Regions from separate parts of the uncultured Maricaulis sp. genome, predicted to be linked through region 2. Evidence: predicted binding sites of a transcription regulator. Region 2 holds the regulator's gene; the other holds the start of a gene.
What was found. The regulator HrcA, encoded in region 2, represses chaperone genes, less so after heat shock. The targets are predictions, from matches to a motif close to GTTAGCANTCNNNNNNNNNGANTGCTAAC.
Positions count from the first base shown of each region.

Region 1: AAC029_RS00905 (co-chaperone GroES) is a predicted target of HrcA. The motif match lies at 1,602-1,630, and genes of this name have one in related genera.

Region 1 covers NZ_CAXBGE010000001.1:201,797-205,208, reverse strand. The annotation lists gene AAC029_RS00915 (EAL domain-containing protein) at 1-555, opposite strand, end outside; gene AAC029_RS00910 (OmpA family protein) at 740-1,411, opposite strand; gene AAC029_RS00905 (co-chaperone GroES) at 1,684-1,974, shown strand; gene groL (chaperonin GroEL) at 2,025-3,412, shown strand, end outside.
Region 2 covers NZ_CAXBGE010000006.1:217,387-220,798, forward strand. The annotation lists gene AAC029_RS08700 (M48 family metallopeptidase) at 1-393, opposite strand, end outside; gene grpE (nucleotide exchange factor GrpE) at 498-1,136, opposite strand; gene hrcA (heat-inducible transcriptional repressor HrcA) at 1,149-2,219, opposite strand; gene rph (ribonuclease PH) at 2,360-3,076, shown strand; gene AAC029_RS08720 (alpha/beta hydrolase-fold protein) at 3,073-3,412, opposite strand, start outside.

The sequences.
Region 1 (3,412 bases), on a different contig from region 2:
TGCCAGCACACGTCCCGCCGCATCGCGCAGCCGGGTGAAACTTTCATAGAACATGATCCGGCGCTGCGGCAGGGTGACGATGGGCTGCAGGTAGAGGTCGACGCGATTGGCCTGCAGCGCTTCGCGGATGACATCGATGCTGACCGCCTTGCCGCTGGTCTCGACCGCATGGCCGGCCCGGTCCGGGATAGGTTCGCCGACCCGGCGCACCAAATCCTCCAGCACTTTGACTTCATGCACAAAGGCATTATCGCGTTCAACCGCTTCGCAGCGCAGCTCGTCGGTGATCTCATCAAGGCGGCGCTGGGCGGCCTCGAATTCTTCAGCCAGAGCGAGATTGGCCGATTTGAGACCGCGGATTTCTTCTTCCGTGGTGCGGCGTTCATGCGCATGGGCCGCAGCCGAATGCGCCATGCCCGCCACGATGAAGACGATGGCGCCCATCATCCAGGCCGTCGAGGTCGACATCAGGCCGAAATATTCAAAGCCGATCGCTGCGACGACGGCGATCATCACATAGGTCAGCAGGATGAGAATATCTGAAGCGCGGGGCATGGGCAGCCTTGTTGAACCCGGATTGCCGAAAACGAATCGGTAGCAATACGTAACGCTAAGCTGATCCCGCACCGGTTGTCGTTTGGTTAATGAAGGTAAACCCGCAGCGTCGCGCCTGCCCGCGAACATGAAAAAAGCGGCCCACCAGGGTGGGCCGCTTCGATCAATTCAGTGGAGTCCGCTATCAGGAAACGGTGTGCGGACGGATCAGGATTTCCACGCGCCGGTTGCGGGCGCGCCCGTCGGAGGTGTCATTGCTGGCGATCGGCGAACGCTCGCCCATGCCGGCGATGTAGAAACGGTCGCGCAGCACGCCCTGGGAAATCAGATAGCTGCCGACCGACGAGGCCCGCTGCTCGGACAGGGTCTGGTTATAGGCATCGGCGCCGGTTGAGTCGGCATGACCAACCACATCGACATAGGTGGCGGGATAGCGGTTCAGCACTTCGGCCGCATCGTTGAGGATGTGGTAGAAGTCCGATTTGATCGACGAGGAATTGGTGTCGAAGGTGACATCGCCCGGCATGATCAAAAGCAGATCATTGCCCTGGCGGCGAACGCCGACGCCACTGTCGGACAGGGCTTCGCGCATCGCGGTTTCCTGGCGATCCATGTAATTGCCGATCCCGGCTCCGGCGAGACCGCCAATACCGGCGCCGATCAGGGCATTGGTCCGGCCTTCCTGGCTGTCGGATGTATTGGTGAGATAGCCGAGCGCAGCGCCAGCGGCCGCGCCGATCAGCGCGCCGCGTCCAGTGTAATTGGGGCGGACTTCGCCGGTATAGGGGTCGGTGGTGGTGCAGGCCGTCATGGCCAGTGCAGCCAGGGTAGTCATCAGCGCAGTACGGATCTTCATCGGTTCGACCTCTCGATTGTGCGGTCGCTAGGACCATCAGGGCGTTCATTAACACAGGCAGGGCAGACGAGCGATATCAATCGCGCGATGAACGCAAAATGACCAGACCCGAACCCGGCACGAAATTTCCCGTGATCAGCGCACATCACCGCCCTTGACGCCGCCTGTCGCACTGCTTATCTGCCCCTCTGTTAGCAGTCGATGGTCGTGAGTGCCAAGCTCATGACCGAGCTGCTTTTTGATTTCTGTCCTCTTGTTGGAGATACACCAAGATGAGCTTTCGTCCTCTGCACGACCGCGTTCTCGTAAAACGCCTCGAAGAACAATCCACCTCCAAAGGCGGGATCATCATCCCCGACACCGCCAAGGAAAAACCCCAGGAAGGCGAAATCGTCTCCGTGGGCACCGGCGCGATCAAGGAAGACGGCTCTGTCCGTGCCCTCGACGTCAAAACCGGCGATCGCATCCTGTTCGGCAAATGGTCCGGCACCGAGGTCACCCTCGACGGCACCGAGCTGATCATCATGAAAGAATCCGACATCCTGGGCATTGTTAGCGCCTGAACGGCCGCCCCAATCCCATCTGACCCACTCTAGCAAACGGAACTAATCCCATGGCTGCTAAAGACGTACTTTTTGGTGCAGACGCCCGTGAGCGCATGCTGCGCGGTGTCGATATCCTGGCTAACGCCGTCAAAGTGACCCTCGGCCCGAAAGGCCGCAATGTCGTTCTGGAAAAATCCTACGGTGCCCCGCGCACCACGAAGGACGGCGTTTCGGTCGCCAAGGAAATCCAGCTCGCCGACAAATTCGAAAACATGGGCGCACAAATGCTGCGCGAAGTGGCTTCGAAGACCAATGACGAAGCCGGTGACGGCACCACGACCGCCACGGTCCTGGCCCAGTCCATCGTTCGTGAAGGCATGAAATCGGTTGCCGCCGGCATGAACCCGATGGATCTCAAACGCGGCATCGATAAGGCTGTTGCCATCGTCGTCGCCGAGATCAAAGCCTCTGCCACCCCGATCAAGGGTCAAGCCGAGATCGCCCAAGTTGGTACGATCTCCGCCAATGGCGCCACCGAAATCGGTGACATGATTGCCAAGGCCATGGAAAAGGTCGGCAATGAAGGCGTCATCACGGTTGAAGAAGCCAAATCCCTCGACACCGAGCTGGACGTCGTTGAAGGCATGCAGTTCGACCGCGGTTACCTGTCGCCTTACTTCATCACCAATGCAGAGAAAATGAATGTCGAGCTCGAAGAGCCCTACATCCTGCTGCACGAGAAAAAGCTGACATCGCTTCAGCCCATGCTGCCAATCCTGGAAACCGTCGTTCAGTCGGGCCGTCCTCTGCTGATCATCGCGGAAGACGTCGAAGGCGAAGCGCTGGCGACCCTCGTGGTCAACAAGCTGCGTGGCGGCCTGAAGATTGCTGCCGTCAAGGCACCAGGCTTCGGCGATCGTCGCAAGTCGATGCTGGAAGACATTGCCATCCTGACCGGTGGCCAGGTCATCTCCGAAGACCTCGGCATCAAGCTTGAAACCGTCACCCTCGACATGCTCGGCACTGCCAAGCGCGTTGGCATCACCAAGGACGATACCACCATCGTCGACGGTGCCGGCGAACGTGCCGCGATCGAAGCCCGGGTCACCCAGATCCGTCGCCAGGTCGAAGACACGACCTCCGATTATGACCGTGAGAAGCTGCAAGAGCGCCTGGCCAAGCTGGCAGGCGGTGTTGCCGTGATCAAGGTCGGCGGCGCGACTGAAATGGAAGTCAAAGAGAAGAAAGACCGCGTCGACGACGCCCTCAATGCGACCCGTGCGGCCGTTGAAGAAGGCATTGTTGCCGGTGGCGGCGTTGCGCTGCTGAAAGCTTCCCTGAAGCTGGTCGGCCTCAAGGGCGACAATCCTGACCAGACCCAGGGCATCGCGATCATCTCGCGCGCCCTGCAGTCCCCGATCCGCCAGATCGCCGAAAATTCCGGCGTCGAAGGCTC
Region 2 (3,412 bases):
CCACTCACCAAACCAGTCTGGCAGGGTCATGGTCGAGAGGTTGAAGGCGTGCTCGCGATAGAAGCCTTCATACAGCGTCATCGGAAAGGTCAGGATCGAGGTGATCAGCGAGTAGACCGCCGCAAAAATCAGTGTCGTCAGCCAGTTGAACTTCACCGCGGCGCGTAGCTTGTCGCGCAGGGTTTTTGCGAAACCGCTTTGCAACAGGAAGCCGGCGACCGCCAGACCGATCACGAAATTGGCCAGGATCAGCCAATACCCGCCTTCGAAATAGCTGTCAGAGCGGGCGCGCGCGGCGCCGTCGAGCGTGGCGAGATAGGCCTGGGTGGCCGTTTCCGGGTCGAAGCCCGGCGCCGCTTGCAAAGCCAGGCTGGCGAGATGGGTGATGATCATCGTGCTGTCCCCCCAAGAACATACCGCAGTGTGGCGGCGCTTCGGGGGCAATTAGAACGACGTCATCACCCAATAGGCAAGGGCGAAGGATAAAAACCTGCCGGTCAGGCCTTGAGGTCGACTTGCCCACCCGGCTCACCGCTAGGCGGTGTGTCGGACGTGGCTTGGCCTGCGGACACGGCGACCATCGCTGCGCGCAGAGTGCGGCCGCTGATCGTGAAACCCGTCTGCATCGCCGCAGCGATGGTTCCGGCCGGCTGGTCCGACGGGATTTGGGCGACGGCCTGGTGCAGGTGGGGATCGAAGACGTCGCCCGGCTGTGGATCGACTTTGCGGACGCCATGTCGCTCCATCTTGGCCAGCATGGAGCGTTCAGTCATCGCAACGCCATCGATCAGATTCTTCATCGGCTCGGAGGCATTGGCGATGGTGTCCTCGTCCACCGCAGCGACGGCGCGCGACAGACTGTCAGAGATGTCGAGCATGTCTTCGGCGAATTTGGAGACGGAATATTCGCGCGCATCGCGGACTTCCTTCTCGGCCCGCTTGCGGGTGTTGTCGGCCTCGGCGACGGAGCGCAGCAGCCGGTCGCGCGTCGCTTCCAGCTCGGCATTCAGCTTGAAAATGATATCGTCGCGGCCGGTGGGGATATCCTCGGCGGCGTCATTTTCCTGGGTCGCGTCGTCGGTCATGATGTCCTCATTCTCAATATCGAGAGGCGTGCCGTCGGTCGTGTCAGTCATGCTTCTTCACTCTCAAGGTCTGGCGCCGTCCAAAATCTTGCCGACGACGCGGGCTGTATAATCGACCAGGGGGATAACACGCGCATAGTTCAAACGGGTGGGGCCAATTACACCCAGCGCGCCGACAATCTCCTGGTCCCTGTTCATATAGGGAGCCACGATCACACTTGAACCCGACAGGCTGAAAAGCGGGTTCTCGGCGCCGATGAACAGGCGCACGCCCTGGCCGTCCCGGGTCCTGTCCAGCAAGGCGATCAGCTCCTGTTTGCGCTCGAGATCGTCGAACAGCATCCGGATGCGTTCAAGATCGTCGGCGGCTTCGAGATTCTCCAGCAGACGACCCTGACCGCGTACAATTAAGGAGCGATGCTCGCCGCCGCCGCCCCAATCGGCCAAGCCCTGCTTGACCAGACCCTGGGCTGCTGCGTCGAGCTGGGAGCGGTTTTCCGCGATTTCGGTTTCGATATCGAGCCGCGCCTGTTCCAAGCTGCGTCCGGTCAGGCGTGAGGAGAGGAAATTGCCGGCCTCCACCAGCGTCGCCGGTGGCAGGCCGTCGGGTGCCGTCATCAGCCGGTTCTCGATCGAGCCGTCGGAAAAGACGAGTACGGCAAGAACTTCATGGCGCGAGATTGGCACGAATTCGACATGGCGCAGTGGTGCATCGCGCTTGGGCGTCACGACCAAACCGGCGCCGCCGGCCAGCCCGCCGAGCACGGCGGACACTTCATTGAGCAGATCGGGCACGGTGCGGCCCGTCGTGGCGACGCGGCCTTCAATTGCGCTGCGTTCGGAGGCGTTGAGCTCGCCAACTTGCAGCAGTCCGTCGACGAAGAGACGCAGCCCGGCATGGGTCGGCATCCGGCCGGCGCTGGAATGGGGTGCCGACAACAGGCCCATCTGCGCGAGATCAGCCATCGTATTGCGGATCGAAGCCGGCGACAGGGCCAGCTTGCCGGCTTGGGCCAAGGTGCGTGAGCCGACCGGGCCGCCCGATTGCAGATAGCTCTCGACGATCTCGCGAAAAATATCGCGCATGCGCTCGTCGAGGGCGGCGAGCCCGGTCTTGGGTGTGGTGTCGGCCATCCCCATCAATTAGGCCTGACCGCGCCAAGGTTCAATTGCCCTGTTCCGCGCAGCCTTGCCGGCGCTCAAGACGGTGTGCGTGCTTGATGCGCGGCGGGATGACCGCTAGAGCGGCAGTCGAACACGCTTTGGAGAGCCCTATGAGACCTTTTGGACGCGCGCCCGATGCCATGCGGGACATCACTCTTGAGCCGGGCGTCTCGCTCTATGCCGAGGGCTCCTGCCTGGCCCGCTTTGGCGGCACGCACGTGCTGTGCACCGCCAGCGTCGAAGACAACCTGCCGCCTTGGTTGCGCGGTGGCGGCAAGGGCTGGGTGACGGCGGAATACGGCATGCTGCCCCGCGCGACCCACACGCGCTCGCGCCGTGAAGCCGCGGCTGGCAAGCAATCGGGCCGTACCCAGGAAATCCAGCGCCTGATCGGCCGTTCCCTGCGGGCCGTGGTCGACCTCAAAGCACTCGGCGAACGCCAGATCACCATTGATTGCGACGTGCTGCAGGCCGATGGCGGCACCCGCACCGCCGCGATCACCGGCGCTTGGGTCGCGCTGAAGCAGGCCACCGCCTATCTGATGGAAGAGGGCCTGCTCAAGGCCGATCCGGTGCACGGCCAATTGGCGGCGATTTCCTGCGGCGTCATCGATGGCGAATCCCGCCTCGACCTCGAATACGAAGAGGATCGCCGCGCCGAAGCCGATGCGAATTTTGTCCTGACACCCAATGGCGGGATCGTCGAAATCCAGGCGACGGCAGAAGATCGTCCGATTCCGGAAACGGCGTTCGAGGAATTGTTTGCGCTCGCCCGGGCCGGTGTGGCCGATCTGGGAACGCTGCAATTGGCAGCGCTCAAGCGCTAAGGCTCGGAGGCGGGTCCCGGAGTGGCTGGAAAGGCCGCCATGAGACCCGTCGCGAATTGCCGGCTGAACGCCAGATATGTATGCCCCGATACGAAGCGCTGAAAATGAGCCTCGGCGCCGGCGGCTGAGAGAGTCTCGGCGGCGTTTTGGCTGTCGCGCAGAAACCCGGGCTCGAGTTCGCCTCCGCTGAGATAGAAGGCCGGGCTTCCGGCGCTGGCCGCCGCTGCCGTCATGGCGCGCTGCCAGCCGAATGAGGCCCCCGTGACATAGCCGAATTGATCGGGATGGAGCAGGGCCGTCGTCAAGGCCCAGGCGGCACCACTGGAGAAGCCAAAC